DNA from 2 places in the Pseudorhizobium halotolerans genome. Region 1 is predicted to be linked to the other one. Evidence: predicted binding sites of a transcription regulator. Region 1 holds the regulator's gene; the other holds the start of a gene.

Region 1 (10,608 bases):
CCGCGACGACGCAATCATGGCGACCGGCCGGTCCGACTATCCGAACCAGGTCAACAACGTCCTCGGGTTCCCCTATATCTTCCGTGGTGCGCTGGACGTGCGGGCGACACAAATCAACGATGCAATGAAGATCGCCGCCGTGCGGGCGCTGGCGAACCTGGCGCGCGAGGACGTGCCGGATGATGTCGCGGCTGCCTACCAGGGCAACCGGCCGATATTCGGATCACAGTACATCATCCCCGTGCCATTCGATCCGCGGCTGATTTCCGCCATTCCGGTCGCGGTTGCGGAAGCAGCAATGGAGAGCGGCGTCGCACAGGGGAATATTCCCGATCTTGCCGCCTATGCGCGGGAACTATCGGCACGGCGCGACCCGATAGCGGCGACGACCCAGGGCATCTACGAGCGCGTGCGGCGCTTCCCCAAGCGCGTCGTCTTCGCCGAGGCCGAGGAGGAGCAGGTGATGCGGGCCGCAGTCTCTTTCGCCCATCACCAGCTCGGCACCGCCATCCTGCTCGGTCGCGACGACGTCATCCGCACGACCGCGGAAAAGGCAGGGATCGACCTCGAACGGCCGAACATCGAGATCGTCAACGCACGCATCTCGACGCGCGTAGATGCCTATATCGATCATCTTTATGAGCGCCTGCAGCGGAAGGGCTTCCTGTTGCGGGACGTGCAGCGCCTGATCCACAACGACCGAAACCACTTTGCCGCGACCATGGTGGCAGTCGGCGACGCGGATGCGATGGTCACAGGCACGACCCGGAACTACGCGACGGCGCTGCAGGACATTCGCCGCTGCATCGACACCAAGCCGGGCCACCGCGTCATCGGCGTGTCACTTGCCCTGTCCCGTGGCCGGACCGTCTTCGTCGCAGATACGGCGGTTCACGATATGCCGACGGCAGAAGAGCTCGCCGACATCGCCGTGGAAGCTGCCCGGGTCGCGCGCCGCATGGGCTACGAGCCGCGCGTGGCCCTGCTCGCCTATTCTACCTTCGGCCAGCCGACGGGGGAACGTTCCGAGCGTGTGCGGGAGGCGGTCAAGATCCTCGACCGTCGCCGTGTCGACTTCGAGTATGATGGCGAGATGGCCGCCGACATCGCACTCAACCCGCAGCGGATGGAGCAGTATCCCTTCTGCCGCCTCTCCGGCACGGCCAATGTCCTGGTGATGCCGGCCATCCATTCGGCATCCATCTCGACACGCATGCTGGCGGAACTGGGCGCGGCGACCGTGATCGGACCGCTTCTGGTCGGGCTCGACAAATCGGTGCAGATCACGTCGATGGGCGCCAAGGATTCCGACATCGTGAACATGGCGGCGATCGCCGCCTACAACGCGGGAAGTTAGCGGTCAGCTGGCAAAACGTCCGGCATCGGCGCCATAATAGTTGATGTAGCGGTTCGAGATCGCGGAAATCGGCAACACGACCAGCACATCGGTCGTGTTGAAAGCCGCGTCCACCACCGCGCCGTCGCCAATCATGGCGCCGAGGCGAAGATAGCCCTTGATCAGCGGCGGCATGGCCGCCAGCGCCTTGCGCGTGTCTATCCCTTCAGGCGGCACGAGGTCCATCTCCCGGCGCAGGTCCGGGCGCGCCGCTACGGCCCATTCGCCCTTCGCACCCACATTGTGCTGGAGGAAAGACAGCGCCAGGGCATGCTCCTCCGGATGGATCCCTGGAAAGGAGGCGCAGCCGAACATGGCAGCCATGCCGTGCTTCAGCGCATAGGCCCAGTTGCCCTGCCAGAGGAGTTCTACTGTCCGCTTCGTCCGATAGGCCGGCAGGACGCAGGAGCGACCCAGTTCCATGAACAGCTTGTCGGGATGACGCGCAAGCAACGGCTCGATCTCGAACTCCGAGGCGCTGTAGAAGCCGCCATGGGACATGGCCACCTGATGGCGCAACAGGCGGTAAGTGCCGACGATCTGATCCTCGATCTCACCTTTGATGGCGCGATCGATGACGAGGAGGTGGTCGCAGATGGCATCGAAGGAATCGACGTCACGGCGAAGGCGCATCGCCTCCGGGGGCAGTTGTGCCTTCATCTCTTCCACGAAGACGCGGTAGCGGACGGCCTGTGCCGCATCCACTTCACGCGCCGTCCGCGCAAGCCGCGTTTCCAGGCTGCCGATCCGTCCAAGGATCTCATCGGCCGGCTGCTGAACCAAAGTCTGGCTGGGGTTCGCGTTCACGTCATGCTTCAGAAGGTCTAGCGCCATGGCGATTTGCCCCACAGGTTCAACTCACCGCCGTATAATCATCTTCCCGCAACAGAAAAATGACAATGGGTGTCACAATAGGTTGGGGCAGAGCCGCCCGTCAATGCAGTTCCGTTGGCGCCACCTTACGCGAGGCCAGCTGTTCGACCAGTTGCAGCAGATGCTGAGGATCCGTGGGCTTCCCGAGCCGCGCGCTTATGTCGAGTGCTTCCGAACCGACCAGCGACTGTCCTGAAGCATCTCCGGAAAGCACGATGACCGGCGTGGCTGAAAGCCGGTTCAAACCTTCATGCCGCCGCAGTTCCGACAATGCCTCCATGGTGGGCATGCCCGGCATGTGAAGGTCGGTGATAATGACATCGGGGCGACCGTCCGGTATCACGGCATGATCGAGAATCGATCTTGCATTGTCGACGATATCCACCCGATGGCCTCTTTTCCTCAGAGCAGCACTGACCAGTTTCGCTCCTACGGGATCATCCTCTGCGACAAGAACATGTAGTCTCGACACTGCAGGTGGGCTCACCGCTTCCGTTGTCGATCCGGCCGGGAGACTCGCTTCTTCACGGCTCCGGGAACCATTGAGGCGGCCGGACAGGACATCGATCAGTGATTTCTCACGCAGCGGTCGTATCAGCCATGCGTCATAGAGTTCCTGCGGCTGCGAGGCCCGCTCTTCCGGGTTGACGAGGAGGATGCGGTGCAGCGGACCGGTGCCTTGACCGCCTACCGACTGGGCCGCCAGCCGATGATCGACAATGAGATCGGTAAAGGGCGTCAGCGCGGAATCGCCCGTGAGCAGCTCGGCTGCATCCGCCGTACTCTCGACATGGCGGCAGGTCCCCCCCAGCGTTTCAATCGTCGCGACGGTTGCCGTGGCCGCCGGCCCGGCTGGTGCCAGCAACAGCACCCTATTGCGCTCCAGCAAGCTCCCTCGCCGGGTAGCGCCCGCCGGCGCATCCTCCGCAAGCCTCAGCGGGAAACGGATCGTGAAGGTGGTGCCCAGGCCAGGCTCGCTCGCCGCCGAGAGACTGCCGCCGAGTTCGCGCAATATATGAAGCGCTATGGCAAGCCCGAGACCTGTTCCGCCACTGCGCTGGGCGGCATCACCCATCTGCTCGAACTCACGGAACAGCCGCATCCGCGCATCGGCGTTCATTCCGGGGCCCGTGTCGGCGACGGCGATGACGATGTCGGAACCTTCCGTGCAGACGCTGATCAGGACGCCGCCGCGTTCCGTGAACTTCACGGCATTGCCGATCACGTTGAAAAGCACCTGCCTAAGACGGGCGGGATCGAACTCAAGCAGTTCCGGTACGTCTGCAGCAACCGTCGCGGCGAGCTCTATGCCCTTCTCATGCGCGCGCGGTGCGAGCATTTCCACGACTGTCTCGATCTGTTGACGAATGCTGGCGGTCCGGTTGTTGAGGCGAAAGCGTCCCGCTTCGAGCGTCGAGAAGTCTAGGAGGTCTTCTACGAGTTGGGCCAGCGCATGCCCCGACTGGCGGATGCCGCTCAGATAGTTCTGCTGTTCGGCGGTAAGCCGCGTCTGTCCGAGAAGATGGGTCATGCCGAGGATGCCGTTCAGCGGCGTTCGCAGTTCGTGCACGACCGTGGCAATCTGGCGGGATTTTGCGGCGCTTTCCGCTTCTGCGTCACGCAGCCGCCTGCCGGAAATGCGATCTATCAAGACCGAGCAGCTGTCACGCAGCCGCGGCAGGCGATCCTTCAAGGTGGCAAAGGGGAAACGCATCGGAAATGGCCCGGCACAGTTTCCCCGAACATTGCACCTGCAAAGCTAACAAATCTCTACTCGCTCTCGCTGGCGCGGGCAGCCTTCCGCGACCCCAGCAGCTCATCCAGGATGACCAGGGCAGCCCCGATCGAGATCAAACTGTCGGCAAGGTTGAAGACGGCGAAAGACCAGGTCTGCGTATAGAAGAGAATGTAATCGATCACGTGGCCATAGACGAACCCATCGATCAGGTTGCCGATCGCGCCTGCGACGATGAGGGTGAATCCGAGATGGGCGAAACCACGTTCCCCCGGCGTGCGGCGCCAGAGCCAGAGCACGAACGCGACAATGACGACCCGCATGCCGATGATGAACTCCCTCTCCATTCCCGACAGGAGAGAGAAGGCGACGCCGAGATTGTAGGTCCGGTAGAGCGCCAGCATCGGCAGGACGGGAACCGCCTCTTCCAGCGGCAGATAGGCTTCGACCGCAAGTTTGATCGCCTGATCCAGCACGACGGCAATGACGATAAGCACTCCGGCGACGAGCGGACGTGAGAACCTGGAAGCAGTCGCTACCATCATCCGGCGTCCTCCAGCTTCAGGAGATGACGGCGGGCCTCAAAGAGCATGACCGCCGTCGCGACCGCAAGATTGAGGCTGTCTGCCCTGCCCTGCTGTGGGATGCGCACCAGTCGATCTGCGGACTTCGCCAGTGCCTCGGGAAGACCTGATTGTTCATTACCCATCAGCAGGACCGTCGGTTTCTTTTCATAATTGACTGTCCGATAGTCAACCGCACCGGCGAGATGGGTTGCGACGACCTGGGCACCCGAACGCTTCTGCCACGCAAAGAATTCCTCGGTCGTCGCTCTGGCGAGGGGGACCGCGAAAACGGATCCCATCGTGGCGCGGACGGTTTCCAGCGAGAAGGGATCGGTACATTCCCCGATCAGGATCACGCCAGAGGCACCGGCCGCGTCCGCGGTGCGGATGATCGTGCCCAGATTGCCCGGATCGCGGACGCGATCGAGGGCCACGTAGGTCACGCCTTGGCTCGGCCGGAGGTCGTCAAGCGGCGTCCAGCGCTGCTCGAAAATGCCGACCACCATTTGCGGATTGTCCCGCCGCGTGATCGAGGAGAGAACCTTCTCGCTTACTTCCAGCACGAGCCCCCCCTTGGCGACTGTGCGGGCAGCTACCTGTTCCACCAGAGGCTTTCCCTTGGCGGCCTTCGCATAGACGAGGATCCGGATAGTCCAGCCCAGTTCCAGCGCATCGATGACCAGCTTCAGCCCTTCTGCCATGAAGGTCCCGCTCTGCTCGCGATCCTTCTTGTTGCTGAGCGCCTTGATATCCTTGACGATCGGGTTTGAGAGGCTGGTCACCTCTTTTACCTGGCCGACGCGCCGAGAACCCTCGTTGTGGTGGTCATTGATCATTCGCGCACCCAGCGACTGAATAGGGATGTTGACAGTGCACGGCCGACAGCACCGCCGTCGATTCCCGTTTCGCGGATAACCAGTTCTCCCGATTCCACGACACCGCCCGCGCCGCGCATGGTCTCGCGCATCAGTTCGTGGATCGAATAAAAGCTCGCCCGGATCGAATAGGCGGTCAGCACAAGGCCGACAGCGTTAGGAGACAGCAGTTCTCGGCACACGTCCAGCATCAGGGGAAGATGCTCGAACAGGTGCCAGACTTCGCCATTGGGACCTCGGCCGAACTTCGGCGGATCGGTCAGGATAATGTCGTAGTGGTTGCCTCGCCGTTCCTCCCTCTGGATGAACTTCATGGCGTCTTCGCAAATCCAACGGATCGGCGCCCGCTCCAGGCGCGACAAGGCTTGGTTCTCGCGAGCCCATCCAATCGCCTTCTTCGACGCGTCAACATGGGTGACCTCGGCGCCGGCAGCGGCCGCGACAAGCGAGGCGACCCCCGTATAACCGAAGAGGTTCAGCACCTTGAGCGGGCGACCAGCGCTCTCGACCTGCTGCTTCATCCACTCCCAGTGGACGATCTGCTCCGGGAACACGCCGACATGCCGAAAAGAGGTGAACCGACCGAGGAAATCGACGCCAAGCAGCGACAGGGGCCAGGTTTCTCCCAGCGCCTCCTTCGGAAAGCGCCAGCGTCCAATGCCGTCCTCGTCCGTATCTCCTGTGAAGACGGCATCGACCTTCTCCCAGACTGAAGGGGGGAGCGACGGCTGCCAGAGCGCCTGCGCCTCGGGCCGGACGATCCGATAAGGCCCATATTGCTCGAGCTTCAACCCATTGCCGCTGTCGATCAGGTGAAAGTCCCCGGCACCACGCGACTCCAGGATCACCGGCACGCGCTCCGACGGGCGTTCTCCGACCCGCTGGATGAGGGGCCGCTGTGGCGCCGGCTCGGCCGCCGCTCGGCCGCCAGCGACAGATCCTCCCTCGCGCTCTCCCTTTACCGGCCCGCCGGGACGGGGGCGCGCGGAACGCGGGCTGCCGCTCGTGCCGGGTCTCCGCTCCGTGCGTTTTTCCCTGTTTTTCACTGCACATCCGATCGGTTGACGTTTCGCTGCAAATAGCAATTGCCCCGGCAGTTGGCAAAGGGCTTTAGAGCCGGCGAGGGTCACCGGAGACCTTCTACTCTGGGGCGTCCATTAGGGATGCGTTGACTTTAGAGGTTCACAGGCGTAGAAGCCCGCCGCAATTGCAACGGACAAAGCAAGCACCCTTACCCACTCCCCATGCCTCCTAAAAACATCCCGGTGCCGCGTGAAGCGCTTGGATGAGGTGGATGGTTGGCGTAGACTGAAACACGCAAGTCACGATAAGAAGGAACCAATCCATGAGTGTGCGTGTATCTGGTAAACAGATGGAGATCGGTGAATCGTTCCGCCAGCGGATCGAGGACCAGATCGGCGAGGCTGTCGCCAAGTACTTCGACGGGGGGTACGCAGGTCAGGTGATCGTGGAGAAATCCGGATCGCGTTTTTCGGCCGATTGCAAGATACATCTCGATACCGGCATTGTCCTGCATGCAGCAGGCCAGGCGAACGATCCGCAGCTGAGCTTCGATGCCGCCGCAGAGCGCATCGAGAAGCGCCTTCGGCGCTATAAGCGCAAGCTGAAGGACCATCATGGCGGTTCCCACGGCAACGGCCAGGAAATCGCTTACACCGTCATGGATGCCATTCCGGAAGAAGACGAGGAACTGCCAGAGGATTTCGCGCCCACCATCGTGGCGGAAAGTTCCAAGCAGTTGCGCACGATGTCGGTCGCTACCGCCGTCATGGCCCTGGACATGACCGACGAGCCGGTTCTGCTTTTCCGGAGCCCCGGCAAGGAAGACCTGAACATCGTCTATCGCCGCAACGACGGCAATATCGGCTGGATCGACTCCACCAATATCAAAGGCTAACGATTCTGGGAGAGCGTCGGCGACGACGCTCCCTCCACCTTGCGGTGGTAAAAAGGAAGAAGAGAATGGCTTTGGCAGATCTGCTACAGCAAGATGCGATTATTCCCGCCCTAAAAGTGAATTCCAAGAAGCAGCTGTTGCAGGAGTTGGCCTCTAGGGCCTCCAAGCTCACCGGGGTTGCCGAGCGGGAGATCTTCGACGTCATCCTGCAGCGGGAACGGTTGGGTTCAACCGGCGTCGGTCACGGCGTGGCCATTCCGCATGGCAAGCTCAACAGTATTTCGTCCATTAGCGGTGTCTTCGCGCGGCTTGAAACGCCCGTCGATTTCGAAGCGTTGGACGATGAACCCGTCGATCTCGTATTCCTTCTGCTTGCTCCCGAAGGGGCAGGAGCGGACCACCTCAAGGCGCTTTCGCGGATCGCCCGAGTGTTGCGCGACCAGGAACTGGTCGCGAAGCTTCGCCAGACGGATTCGGCATCGGCGATCTACGCCTTCCTGAACCAGGAACAGGCAACCGCCGCCTGACAACAGAGCTGAGAACGAAATAGCCGCCCGGCGCGTATGGCAGCGGGCGGCTATTTTGCTTTTACGGAAAGGTTGTCAGCCGTTAGTTGTCTCGCTCTCGCCGGGGGCGGTGGTTGCGTCGATCTTCGGCCCTCCCTTCGAAACGCCCACCATGGCCGGCCTCAGGACACGCTCACCGATCGTGTAACCCGCCTGAACCACCTGGAGAATGGTGTTGTTCGGCACTTCGGGATTGGGGATCTCGAACATGGCCTGGTGGAAGTTGGGATCGAACTTTTGGCCCTCGGCGTCCATCTTCTTCACGCCGTGGCGTTCGAGCGCAGACAGCATCGAACGTTCGGTCATTTCCACGCCTTCGAGCAGCGAGGTCAGGCTCTGGTCGGCCGCGGCACGAATTTCGGCCGGGACGGCATCGATCGCCCGACGGAGATTGTCGGAGACGGCCAGCATGTCGCGCGCGAAAGCGGCGACCGAATAGGACTTTGCGTCCTTCACATCGCGTTCCGTACGACGACGCAGGTTTTCCATCTCGGCGGCCATACGCAGGAAACGATCACGAAGATCGGCATTTTCGGCCCTAATTGCCTCGATGGGATCAGGCTCGGCGGTCTGAGATTCACCACCCTCAACCGTCTCCTGATCCTGCTGCCCCGATGCTATAGCCTCGGCAGCATTTTCCGCGGCGGTTTCGTGCGTTCCCGCGTCAGGTCCGGTTTTCTTTGTCTCGTCGGTCATGACCTTCTCCGGTATCTTCGTTCACAAAGTCGTGCCCGATATCGAGGTTTGAACCTCAAAAATCAAGGCTGGTCCGAGAATGGGATGTTATCTGGGCTGCCGCGTCAGGCGCGCCAGAAGCTGTGCGGTATAGTCGACCATCGGGACGACCCGCGAATAATTAAGCCGTGTCGGACCTATCACGCCGACGGCCCCCACGATGCGTTCTTCCTGATCCCTGTAGGGGGCGACAATCAGGGACGAGCCGGAGAGCGAGAAGAGCTTGTTCTCCGACCCGATGAAAATCCTGACGCCCGGCCCACTTTCGGCAAGGTTCAGTATCTCGATGAGGCTGTCCTTCTTCTCCAGATCGTCGAAGAGCAGGCGCAGCCTGTCCAGGTCGTCGAGACCCGTCATTCCTTCGAGAAGGTTTGCGCGCCCACGCACGATCAACTGGTTCGGCTTGCCGTCTTCGCGCGTCCCGGACCAGACGGCCAGGCCGCGCTGCACGAGATCCTGCGACAGCGCTGTCAGTTCGGTCTGAACCTGCGTCTTCAGCCTCTCGAGTTCAGCGCGAAGCTCAAGGAGAGTCTGGCCCGTCAGATGAGCATTGAGGAAGTTTGCGGCTTCTGTCAGCTGCGAGGAAGTTACTCCCGCAGGCAGGTCGATGATGCGGTTTTCCACCTGGTTATGTTCGCCCACCAGGACGGCGAGGGCCTTGGTCGGCTCCAGCCGGATGAACTCGACATGTTTGAGAATAGGATCACTCTTGGTGGTGACGACGATGCCGGCGCCGCGCGAGACACCGGAGAGCATCCGGCTGGCATCGTGCATCAGGCTCTCGAGCGGTCGGTCACGGTCCTCCGGGCGGATTTGCCGTTCAATGCTCGTCCGCTCCTCCTCCGAGAGGTCACCCACCTGCATGAAGGCATCGACGAAAAAGCGCAGGCCGGACTGGGTCGGCAATCGCCCTGCGCTGACGTGTGGGGAGTAGATGAGACCGAGCTCTTCCAGATCGCTCATGACATTGCGGACAGATGCCGGCGATAGCGACATGGGCAGGAGGCGGGAGAGATTTCGAGAGCCCAATGGTTCTCCCGTTTCAAGGTAGCTTTCGACGATGCGTCTGAAGATCTCACGCGAACGGTCGTCAAGCACCGCGCCGCTTTCCCTTCGTTCCATCAATCCCATCGTTCCCTTGGAGCCCTCGGTTCGTCTGGGTGGAATATAGTCATCCGGCGCGGTCTTCGCCACACGGAAGTTCTGCGCGCCTTCGGGACCGCTCCGATACGCGCCCCGCCCCTTTTCCTTTGCAAATGCCGGGCGACGTCCGTAGAACGCCTAGGAAATTCTCAGGAGCATGACATGCGGCCTTCAGGCAGAAAAACCGACCAGATGCGCAAGGTTTCCTTCGAGCGCAACTTCTCGAAACATGCGGAAGGGTCCTGCCTCGTCCGCTTCGGCGACACCCACGTTCTCTGCACCGCGAGCCTTGAGGAGAAGCCTCCGGCATGGCTTCGCAACAGCGGCAAGGGCTGGGTGACGGCGGAATACGGCATGCTGCCGCGCGCGACCGGTGATCGGATGAAGCGCGAGGCTGCGTCCGGCAAGCAAGGCGGGCGCACCCAGGAAATCCAGCGCCTGATCGGCCGCTCGCTTCGCGCCGTGGTGGACCTGAGCGCGCTTGGGGAAAAGCAGATCACCATCGACTGCGACGTCATCCAGGCGGACGGCGGCACGCGAACCGCTGCCATCACGGGCGGCTGGATTGCTCTGCACGACTGCCTGAAATGGATGGAAGCCCGCTCGATGACGAAGCTCGACAAGGTCCTGAAGGACCACGTCGCGGCGATCTCCTGCGGTATCTTCGCTGGGCAGTCGGTCATCGACCTCGACTATCTCGAAGATTCCGCCGCCGAAACGGATGCCAATTTCGTCATGACCGGCACGGGCGGAATCGTGGAAGTACAGGGAACCGCCGAGGGGGCGCCGTTCAGCCAGGAG
Region 2 (10,608 bases), on a different contig from region 1:
CGCCACCGGCTTTTCCATCGGTGTCTCGCGCCTGATGACGGCGCTGAAGAACCTCGGCAAGCTGGGACAGGACGAAGTGCTTGGTCCAGTCCTCGTCACCGTCATGGACGGCGATGTCGACAGCATGGGCCGCTACCAGCGCTTCACGCAGGAGCTTCGCAATGCCGGTATTCGGGCCGAAATGTACCAGGGCAACTGGAAGAAGTTCGGCAACCAGCTGAAATATGCCGACCGCCGCGGCTCACCCATCGCCATCATACAGGGCGGCGACGAGCGGGCAGAGGGCGTCGTCCAGATCAAGGACCTGATCGAGGGCAAGCGCCTCTCTGGCGAGATCGAGGATAACGCCGCCTGGCGCGAGGCGCGGGTGGCGCAGGAGACGGTTCCGGAAGCCGACCTCGTTGCCAAGGTAAAGGAAATCCTGGCCGCCCAGGCGGAAGACCGGCGGCGGGCAGGCTGACCATGCCGCTGATCGACATGCCGGCTTTTGCCGGTGACCTGCTGGAGGAGTTCGAGACGCGCCAAACGGCGCGGGTCAACACGCCGGTGATCCAGCCGGCCGAGCCCTTTCTCGACATGGCCGGCGAGGACCTGCGCCGCCGCATCTTCCTGACCGAGAGCGAAACCGGCGCCAGCCTCTGCCTGCGTCCGGAATTCACCATTCCGGTCTGCCTGCGCCATATCGAGACCGCGACCGGCACGCCGAGGCGCTACTCCTATCTCGGCGAAGTCTTCCGCCAGCGCCGCGAAGGTTCGCACGAGTTCTACCAGGCCGGTATCGAAGATCTGGGCGAGAGCGACACGGCCGCCGCCGACGCCCGCGCGATCGGCGATGCGATGGGCATTCTCGGCCGGCTTATTCCCGGACGCACTCTTGCGCTGACGCTCGGCGACCAGGCGGTTTTCGAAGCTGTTGTGAAGGCGCTTGGCCTGCCGCTCGGCTGGCAGAAGCGGCTGATCCATGCCTTCGGCGACATGGCACACCTCGAGGCGCTTCTGGACAGGCTCGCGCGGCCGCAGCCGGTCACCGGTCTCGATCCGCAGATAGCGACCCTTCTCGCTTCGGGCGAAGAGGATGAACTCGTGGCGCGGATCGACCGCACCATGCAGGAGACGGGTTACTCCACCAATGCCAGCCGTTCGCCCATCGAGATCGCGCGGCGCCTGAAGGACAAGCGGGCGCTTGCCGAGACGAGGCTCGACGGTGGCGCCTTGCTTCTCCTGCGGGAATTTCTGACGCTCAGACTGCCGCTCGCCGATGCGTCCTCGGCGCTCGCGGGCTTTGCCGATGCAGCTGGGCTGGACCTAGACCCGGCGCTTGCCCGGTTCGACGCGCGGCTGGCCGCACTGACCGAAAGCGGGCTTGATCTCTCCGGCATGACCTATCGCGCCGCCTTCGGCCGTCCTTTGGACTATTATACCGGCCTCGTTTTCGAGGTGACCGAGACAGGGTCATCGGCCGTGCTTGCGGGTGGCGGCCGCTTTGACCGGCTGCTGACGTTACTGGGGGCGACGGATCGCATTCCGGCGGTAGGCTTCGCTCTCTGGCTCGACCGGATCGAGCAGGCGAGGGACCAGGGATGACGATCACCATCGCACTGCCCTCCAAGGGGCGCATCAAGGACGACACAGCCGCTGTTTTCGATCGCGCCGGCCTCGCCATATCCGCCGTCGGCAATGACCGCTCCTATCGCGGTCGGATCGATGGCATGGAAGGCGTCGAGGTCGCCTATCTCTCGGCGTCGGAGATTGCGCGGGAACTGGCGGCCGGCGCGGTCGATTTCGGTGTCACCGGCGAGGATCTCGTGCGCGAGGGTATGGCCGAGGTCGATGCCAACGTGGAATTCTGTGCTCGTCTCGGCTTCGGCCAGGCGGATGTCGTCGTCGCAGTGCCGGAGATCTGGCTGGATGTGGAGACGATGGAAGATCTGGGGGACGTCGCCGCCGATTTTCGCACCCGCCACGGCCGGCGTCTTGCGATCGCCACGAAATACTGGCGGCTCACGCAGCAGTTCTTTTCGCGCCAGCATGGCATCCAGCTCTACCGGATCGTCGAGAGCCTAGGGGCTACCGAGGGTGCGCCGGCAGCAGGCCAGGCGGATATCATCGTCGACATCACCTCCACCGGCTCCACGCTCAAGGCAAACCACCTGAAGGTGCTTAGCGATGGCGTGATCCTGAAGAGCGAAGCCTGCCTTGTTCGTGCACGCAAGCCTGAGCACGACCGGGACCCTCGGATCGGCCGGATCATCCAGGCAGTGCAAGGCGCGGTTATCTAAACGGATGGCCGAGGACGACAACATCATCGGCCTCTACGAGCGGCACGCGCAGGCTTTCGACCAGTTGCGCGGCAAGAACCTCTTCGAGAAGCCCTGGCTGGATCGCTTCGCCGCGCTTCTTCCGCCGAGCGGTACGATTCTGGATCTCGGCTGCGGCTCCGGAGAGCCGATCGCGGGCCATTTCATTGCCCGCGGCTTTCGTCTGACCGGTGTCGACAGTTCCCCGTCGCTGATCGAGCTGGCAAGACAGCGGTTTCCCGATCAGCAGTGGATCGTCCGCGACATGCGCAGGCTGCCGCCCGGGCGGACCTTCAACGGCGTCATCGCCTGGCACAGCTTCTTCCATCTCAGCCCCGCGGACCAGCACGCCATGTTCCCGGTCTTCGCTTACCTCGCGGCACCCGGGGCAGCGCTGCTGTTCACGGCCGGCCATTTCGAGGGCGTGGCGATGGGGGAGTTCGGCGGCGAGCCGCTCTATCACGCGAGCCTGTCGCGGCAGGAGTATGGGGACCTGCTGGCGGTAAACGGTTTTAAACTCGTGGCGCAGATGGACCAGGATCTCGCCTGCGGTGGCGCCACCGTCTGGCTGGCGCAGCGCGTCATCTGACATACACGAAAAACCGCCGGTCCGTGTGGGATCCGGCGGGTTTGCCTTGGGCAGGGAATGTCGAAGGCTAGGCGGCGATTGCGACTGTACCGCGGCGGCGGGCGTCGAGCGAATAGGCGCCGGCTCCAACAGCGGCAAGCGCCAGGAAGCCGCCGGCGATCGTCAGGTTTTTCATCATCATCAGGCCGTTAAACATGGTCAGCAGGCCATTGGCCGCTTCCGGGAAGTCAGGCACGTTGATGGCGCCGGAGTGGAAGACGAGGCCCGTGAAGGCGGAGAAGAGCGCAAGCAGGATCGCCGAGATGCGAGTCTGGAAGCCGACCAGCACGAAGAGGCCGACGATCAGTTCGAACAGGCCTGCGAGATAGGCGAGCGCGGTCGCGGCCGGGAAACCGGCCCCAGCGATCATACCTGCGGTGCCTGCAGGATCGAGGAGCTTCGGATAGCCGGACAGGATGAACATTGCCGAAAGCAGGACGCGGGCGGCAAGCAGCAGAAGGTTGTTGGTCGAGGTGTTGGGCATGGGGGTTCTCCAGAAATAGATATTGATGTTCAGTGGCATCGAATTCTGGAGCGGAATATGCCCGCCTTTTGCATCGTCAGAAAGATGAACAATCGGAGACAGATCGTCGTCGAAAATTGAACGGTAGAGGGAACTGGGCTTCTTTCACCCCAACAGAAAAGGGCGGTCCGAAGACCGCCCTTCCTGATTTGAACCGGATGGCTCAGATGTAGGACCAGAAGGTCTTACATCATGTCCATTCCGCCCATTCCGCCCATGCCGCCAGGCATGCCTGCCGGGGCATCCTTCTTCGGCAGTTCGGCGATCATGGCTTCCGTCGTGACGAGGAGGCCGGCAACCGAGGCTGCGTCCTGGAGGGCGGTGCGAACGACCTTGACCGGGTCGACGATACCCATGGCGATCATGTCGCCATACTCGCCGGTCTGAGCGTTGTAGCCGTAGTTGTCGGTGTTGCCTTCGAGGATCTTGCCGACGACGATCGAAGCTTCGTCACCAGCGTTCTCTGCGATCTGGCGGGCCGGAGCCTGCAGCGCGCGGCGAACGATGTTGATGCCGGCTTCCTGGTCGGCGTTCTCGCCCTTGACCGAGAGCTGGTGGGAAGCACGCAGCAGAGCGACGCCGCCGCCCGGTACGATGCCTTCCTGAACGGCAGCGCGGGTCGCGTTGAGCGCGTCGTCGATGCGGTCCTTCTTTTCCTTCACTTCGACTTCCGTCGAGCCGCCAACGCGGATCACGGCAACGCCGCCAGCGAGCTTTGCAAGGCGTTCCTGCAGCTTCTCGCGGTCGTAGTCCGAAGTCGTCTCTTCGATCTGCGCCTTGATCTGGGCAACACGGCCTTCGATGTCGGTCTTCTGGCCGGCACCGTCGACGATCGTGGTGTTTTCCTTGGAGATGGAGACCTTCTTCGAACGGCCGAGCATGTCGAGGGTAACATTCTCCAGCTTGATGCCGAGGTCTTCGGAGATGACTGTGCCGCCCGTCAGGATGGCGATGTCTTCGAGCATGGCCTTGCGGCGGTCGCCGAAGCCCGGAGCCTTGACGGCAGCGATCTTGAGGCCACCGCGCAGCTTGTTGACGACGAGCGTTGCGAGAGCTTCGCCTTCGACGTCTTCAGCGATGATGAGGAGCGGCTTGCCCGACTGAACCACGGCTTCCAGGACCGGCAGCATGGCCTGCAGGTTGGAGAGCTTCTTCTCGTGCAGCAGGATGTAGGGATCGTCGAGATCCGCAACCATCTTTTCCGGGTTGGTCACGAAGTAAGGCGACAGGTAGCCGCGGTCGAACTGCATGCCTTCGACGACTTCGAGTTCGGTTTCAGCGGTCTTGGCTTCTTCAACCGTGATGACGCCTTCATTGCCGACCTTTTGCATTGCTTCAGCAATGTCGAGGCCGATCTGGCGCTCGCCGTTGGCGGAGATGGTGCCAACCTGTGCGACTTCTTCCGACGTGTTGATCTTCTTGGCCTTGGCCTGGAGATCGGCGACAACGGCCTTGACGGCGAGGTCGATGCCGCGCTTCAGGTCCATCGGGTTCATGCCGGCTGCAACAGCCTTGTTGCCTTCGCGGACGATGGCCTGGGCGAGAACCGTTGCAGTCGTGGTGCCGTCACCGGCGATGTCGTTGGTCTTCGAAGCGACTTCGCGGACCATCTGGGCGCCCATGTTCTCGAACTTGTCTTCCAGTTCGATTTCCTTGGCGACGGAGACGCCGTCCTTCGTGATGCGCGGTGCGCCGAAGGACTTGTCGATGACGACGTTACGACCCTTCGGGCCGAGGGTGACCTTGACGGCATCGGCGAGGATGTCGACGCCGCGCAGCATCTTTTCGCGCGCGGTGCGGCCGAACTTTACTTCTTTAGCTGCCATTTTGAGAACTCCTGAAAAGGGGTGTCAGCGTGATTTCGGGATGGGCGAGAGGCTGTAAGATCAGCCGATGACGCCCATGATGTCGGATTCCTTCATGATGAGGAGATCGACGCCATCGAGCTTGACTTCAGTGCCGGACCACTTGCCGAACAGGACGCGGTCGCCGACCTTGACGTCGAGAGCGACCTGCTTGCCGCTTTCGTCGCGGGCGCCCGGGCCAACGGCGATGACTTCACCTTCGGCAGGCTTTTCCTTGGCGGTGTCCGGGATGATGATGCCACCCTTGGTCTTTTCTTCAGACTCGACGCGACGAACGACGACGCGGTCGTGCAGGGGGCGGAAATTGGTGCTTGCCATTGTCTAATCCCTCGATCAAATGACATGGACAGGTCTGCGGACCCGTATCTGGTTGCTAGCACTCACTAGAGGAGAGTGCTAGCTGGCGTCGAGATAAGCTCGGCTTGAATGAGAGTCAAGAACGAGCTGGATCGAAATTTCCAGCAATCTCGTTCGATGTTGCCATGTCCCTGGAAGGCAGGAAAAGCCTTGCCATCCTGCACCAGCTTTGCAATGTCAGCGCCGGTTCAGATATCGGTTCGGGAAAAGACATGGCCAAGCGCATCAGCAGTCTCACAGAGATTACCGGCAGTTACGACGTGGTTCTGTCGGATGTCTGGGGCGTGGTCCACAATGGCGTCGATGCCTTCCCGGATGCCTGCAAGGCGCTGGCCGACGCACGTGTGGCAGGGACGACCGTCGTTCTGATCACCAATTCCCCGCGGCCTTCGCCCGGCGTGATCTCCCAGCTTCGGCTGCTAGGCGTTCCCGACAGTTCCTATGACGGCATCGTCACCTCGGGTGACGTGACGCGCCACCTGATCGCTGAAGGCCCGCGGAAGGTTTTCCTGCTGGGCCCGGAACGCGACATGCCGCTATTCGACGGCCTGGATGTCGAGGTGGTCGGCGCGGATGAGGCAGACGCCATCGTCTGCACCGGTTTCTTCGATGACGAGAAGGAGGTGCCGGAAGATTATCACGACATGCTCGTCGCCTTCCAGAAGCGCGATGTTCCCTTCATCTGCGCCAATCCGGATCTGGTGGTCGAACGCGGACACCGCATCATTCCCTGTGCTGGGGCCGTTGCCGCCTATTACGAGGATCTCGGCGGCAAGAGCCGCATTGCCGGCAAGCCGCACACCCCGATCTACGAGGAGGCGCTTGCTTTCGCCCGCCAGGCGCGCGGCGAGGTTGCCAGAGAGCGGGTCCTTGCGATCGGCGACGGCATGCCGACGGATGTCCGCGGCGCCATCAGCCAGGGCCTTGACCTCCTCTACGTCAGCGCCGGCATCCACGTGACCGAATATACGGTGAACGGGCAGATCGACGAGGCGGTGATGAATGCCTGGCTGAAGCGCGAAGGGGCGGCGCCGAAATGGTGGATGCCGCGGCTCGCCTAGGAATACGCCGATGACAGTCTTCCACCGCAACGAGAAGAAGGAGCCGTTGCCGCCAGGCCTGAAGGGCGGTGTCGTGGCGATTGGCAATTTCGATGGGGTCCATCGCGGCCACCGCAGCGTCTTGGAGAAGGCATTGTCCCTGGCGCAGGAGAGAGGTGTTCCAGCCCTCGTCCTCACCTTCGAGCCCCACCCTCGCACCGTCTTTCAGCCGGACAGGCCGGTCTACCGGCTGACTCCGGCACCGCTAAAGGCGCGGCTTCTTGAAGCCATCGGCTTCCACTGTGTCATTGAATACCCCTTCGACCAGGAATTTTCGCAGAGATCGGCGGAGGACTTTGTCCAGTCGGTCCTGGTGGATTGGCTTGACGCTTCAGCCGTCGTCACGGGCTTCGACTTCCATTTCGGCAAGGGCAGGGAAGGTGGCCCGGCCTATCTGATGGCCGCGGGTGAGCGGCTCAGTTTCACCGTCAGCCTCGTGGATGCCTACCGCGACGAGAGTGCGGACGTCATCTCCTCGAGCCGTATCCGGAACCTTCTGGCAGGGGGTGAGGTGGTCGCAGCAGCCGGTCTTCTGGGTTACCGTTACACGGTCGAGGCGGAGATCATCGGCGGCGAGAAGCTTGGCCGCACCCTTGGCTATCCCACCGCCAATACGGCACTTCCGCCGGAAACGGAACTTAAGTCGGGTATCTATGCGGTCCGCTTGCGTACCGCCGATGGGAGGATGCACGATGGCGTCGCGAGCTATGGCCGCCGCCCGACGGTGACGGAGAATGGCGCACCGCTGCTTGAAACCTATCTCTTCGACTTCACCGGTGACCTCTACGGCCAGACCTGCTCCGTCTCCTTCTTCGGCCATCTGCGCGACGAGGTGAAATTCGACGGACTGGAGCCGCTGGTCGAGCAGATGAAACGCGACGAGGAGGAGGCGAGGGCGCTCCTCTCCGGCGTGCGGCCGCTGGGCGAACTAGATGCGAAGATCGCTTTCGGACGCCGTTCGTTGTGATCCTGACGCGTAGGCAGGAGGTGGCGGGGCAAGTTTGACCTTCCGGCCTTTCTGGGAGCCTAGTCCGTAGTCCTAACAATACAGCACGAAAGTCGACCATGATGGCCAATCCGCCGCGCCGCCCGCAGAATCCGATGGATGCCGCCGAGGCACTATTCAGGAAGCGGTGAGCAAGCCCGCCGCGCCGGCGGTGGAAAGACGCGCCTTGCCGGAGGCGAAGGAACTCGTCACGATCAAGCTGGACAGCGCAGTGATCGAGCATTTCCAGAAGGACGGGCTGGGGTGGCAGGACCGGGTCAACGAGGTTCTTCGTGCCGCCGTCGCGATAGACACCGGCGAATAGACGCGGCTTCTCCACGTTGCGCTAGGCCTCTTTCTTTTGAGGCCAAAAACCCCTAAGGAACGCGGCACCATGACATATCCTTCGGTGGCCCGGATCATTCGAATTATCGGCCCGGCCTTTCCGGCAGCTTGAAAAGCAGCGGAAAGGTCCGGGTTTCTTGGCGCTGGGATATCTCCTTGCGCGCTGGCCGCCACTCCATGACACAATTCCGCGCGACCACGCCGGTCGCCTCTTCCGATGGCTGATCCATGACCGATACCGCAGACAAGCTCGACTATTCCAAGACCCTCTACCTGCCCGTGACCGAGTTCCCGATGCGCGCCGGACTGCCGCAGAAGGAACCGGAACTGGTTAAGCGCTGGCAGCAGATGGATCTCTACAAGAAGCTCCGCGCCTCCGCCGCCGGTCGGGAGAAGTTCGTGCTGCATGACGGCCCGCCCTATGCCAACGGCAACATCCATATCGGCCACGCGCTGAACAAGATCCTGAAGGACGTCATCACCCGCTCCTTCCAGATGCGCGGCTATGATTCCAACTATGTCCCCGGCTGGGACTGCCACGGATTGCCGATCGAGTGGAAGATCGAGGAGAAGTACCGCGAGAAGGGCAAGAACAAGGACGAGGTTCCGGTCAACGAGTTCCGCCAGGAATGCCGCGAATTCGCGGCGCATTGGATCAAGGTGCAGTCGGAGGAGTTCAAGCGGCTCGGCATCGAGGGCGACTTCGACAATCCCTACACGACGATGAACTTCCACGCCGAGGCGCGGATCGCAGGCGAACTTCTGAAGATCGCCAAGTCGGGCCAGCTCTATCGGGGCTCGAAGCCGGTCATGTGGTCGGTCGTCGAGCGCACTGCCTTGGCCGAGGCCGAAGTGGAATACGCCGATGTCGAGAGCGACACGATCTGGGTGAAGTTCCCGGTTGTGCGGATGAGCGAGCCGGGCGTGGCGCTTGAGACCGGTGAGGCATACAGGCGGGCGGTCATCGCACAGAACGCCGATGATGGTGTCCTCGGCGACCTTCAGGGTTCCTTCGTCGTCATCTGGACGACCACGCCCTGGACGATCCCCGGCAACCGGGCGATCAGCTATTCCCCCAAGGTGTCCTACGGTCTGTATGAAGTCACGGCCGTAGAAAATGACTTCGGGCCGCTTCCCGGGGAAAAGCTCGTCTTCGCCGACAAACTGGCCGAGGAGTCCTTTGCCAAGGCGAAGCTGCAGTACCGAAAGCTCCGCGATGTCACGGCCGAAGAGCTCGCGTCCCTCGTGTGCGGGCACCCGCTGCGCCAGTTCGGTGGCGGCTATGAGTTCCCCGTCCCGCTTCTCGCCGGCGATCACGTCACCGATGACGCCGGCACCGGCTTCGTGCACACCGCACCCAGCCATGGCCGCGAGGACTTTGACGCCTGGACCGATAATGTCCGCGAGCTCGAAGCGCGCGGCATCGACACGAAGATCCCGTTCCCGGTAGACGATGCCGGCTTCTACACCGCCGATGCCCCCGGCTTCGGTCCGGACCGCGAGGGTGGTCCCGCCCGCGTCATGGACGACAACGGCAAGAAGGGTGATGCCAACAAGGCCGTCATCGAGGCGCTGATTGCCGCCAACAATCTGTTTGCCCGCGGTCGGCTGAAGCATTCCTACCCGCATTCCTGGCGCTCGAAGAAGCCGGTCATCTTCCGCAACACGCCGCAGTGGTTCGTCTACATGGACAAGGACTTCGGCGACGGCACGACGCTGCGCTCGCGCGCGCTGAAGGCGATCGACGATACGCGTTTCGTGCCGTCCGCCGGCCAGAACCGCCTTCGCGCCATGATCGAGCAGCGCCCCGACTGGGTGCTGTCGCGCCAGCGCGCCTGGGGCGTGCCGATCTGCGTCTTCGTCGACGAGAAGGGCGCGATCCTCCAGGACGAGGCCGTGAACGCACGCATCACGGAAGCTTTCGAGCAGGAGGGTGCCGACGCCTGGTTTGCCGAAGGGGCTCGCGAGCGCTTCCTGGGCTCCCGCGCCAACGAAGGCTGGACACAGGTCCGCGACATCCTCGATGTCTGGTTCGACTCCGGTTCGACCCATACCTTTACGCTGGAAGACCGGCCGGATCTGAAATGGCCGGCGGATGTCTATCTGGAAGGCTCCGACCAGCATCGCGGCTGGTTCCATTCTTCGCTCCTGGAATCGGCTGCCACCCGCGGTCGCGCGCCCTATGACGCCGTCATCACCCATGGCTTCACCATGGATGAGAAGGGCCAGAAGATGTCGAAGTCGCTCGGCAATGTCGTGGCGCCACAGGACGTCATGAAGGATGCCGGCGCCGACATCCTTCGCCTCTGGGTCATGACCACCGATTACTGGGAAGACCAGCGCCTCGGCAAGACGATCATCCAGACGAATGTCGATGCCTATCGCAAGCTTCGCAACACGATCCGCTGGATGCTCGGGACGCTCGCCCACGACGAAGGCGAAGAGATTGCCTATGCGGACCTGCCCGAACTCGAAAGGCTCATGCTGCATCGCCTGGCCGAGCTGGAC

The links. The regulator HrcA, encoded in region 1, represses chaperone genes, less so after heat shock. The targets are predictions, from matches to a motif close to GTTAGCACTCNCNNNNNGNGAGTGCTAAC.
Positions count from the first base shown of each region.
Region 2: groES (co-chaperone GroES) is a predicted target of HrcA. The motif match lies at 5,686-5,714, and genes of this name have one in related genera.

Region 1 is NZ_CABFWE030000007.1:72,557-83,164, forward strand. Features, by position in the region: gene FN060_RS13240 (NADP-dependent malic enzyme) at 1-1,357, shown strand, start outside; gene olsB (l-ornithine N(alpha)-acyltransferase) at 1,361-2,230, opposite strand; gene FN060_RS13250 (ATP-binding response regulator) at 2,331-3,983, opposite strand; gene lspA (signal peptidase II) at 4,040-4,549, opposite strand; gene FN060_RS13260 (TrmH family RNA methyltransferase) at 4,546-5,406, opposite strand; gene FN060_RS13265 (class I SAM-dependent methyltransferase) at 5,403-6,491, opposite strand; gene hpf (ribosome hibernation-promoting factor, HPF/YfiA family) at 6,791-7,363, shown strand; gene ptsN (PTS IIA-like nitrogen regulatory protein PtsN) at 7,429-7,890, shown strand; gene grpE (nucleotide exchange factor GrpE) at 7,966-8,625, opposite strand; gene hrcA (heat-inducible transcriptional repressor HrcA) at 8,713-9,795, opposite strand; gene rph (ribonuclease PH) at 9,970-10,608, shown strand, end outside.
Region 2 is NZ_CABFWE030000016.1:310,152-320,759, forward strand. Features, by position in the region: gene hisS (histidine--tRNA ligase) at 1-460, shown strand, start outside; gene FN060_RS21795 (ATP phosphoribosyltransferase regulatory subunit) at 463-1,584, shown strand; gene hisG (ATP phosphoribosyltransferase) at 1,581-2,279, shown strand; gene FN060_RS21805 (class I SAM-dependent DNA methyltransferase) at 2,284-2,886, shown strand; gene FN060_RS21810 (DoxX family protein) at 2,954-3,409, opposite strand; gene groL (chaperonin GroEL) at 3,634-5,274, opposite strand; gene groES (co-chaperone GroES) at 5,335-5,631, opposite strand; gene FN060_RS21825 (TIGR01459 family HAD-type hydrolase) at 5,883-6,731, shown strand; gene FN060_RS21830 (bifunctional riboflavin kinase/FAD synthetase) at 6,742-7,737, shown strand; partial or broken gene FN060_RS21835 (BrnA antitoxin family protein) at 7,839-8,080, shown strand; gene ileS (isoleucine--tRNA ligase) at 8,329-10,608, shown strand, end outside.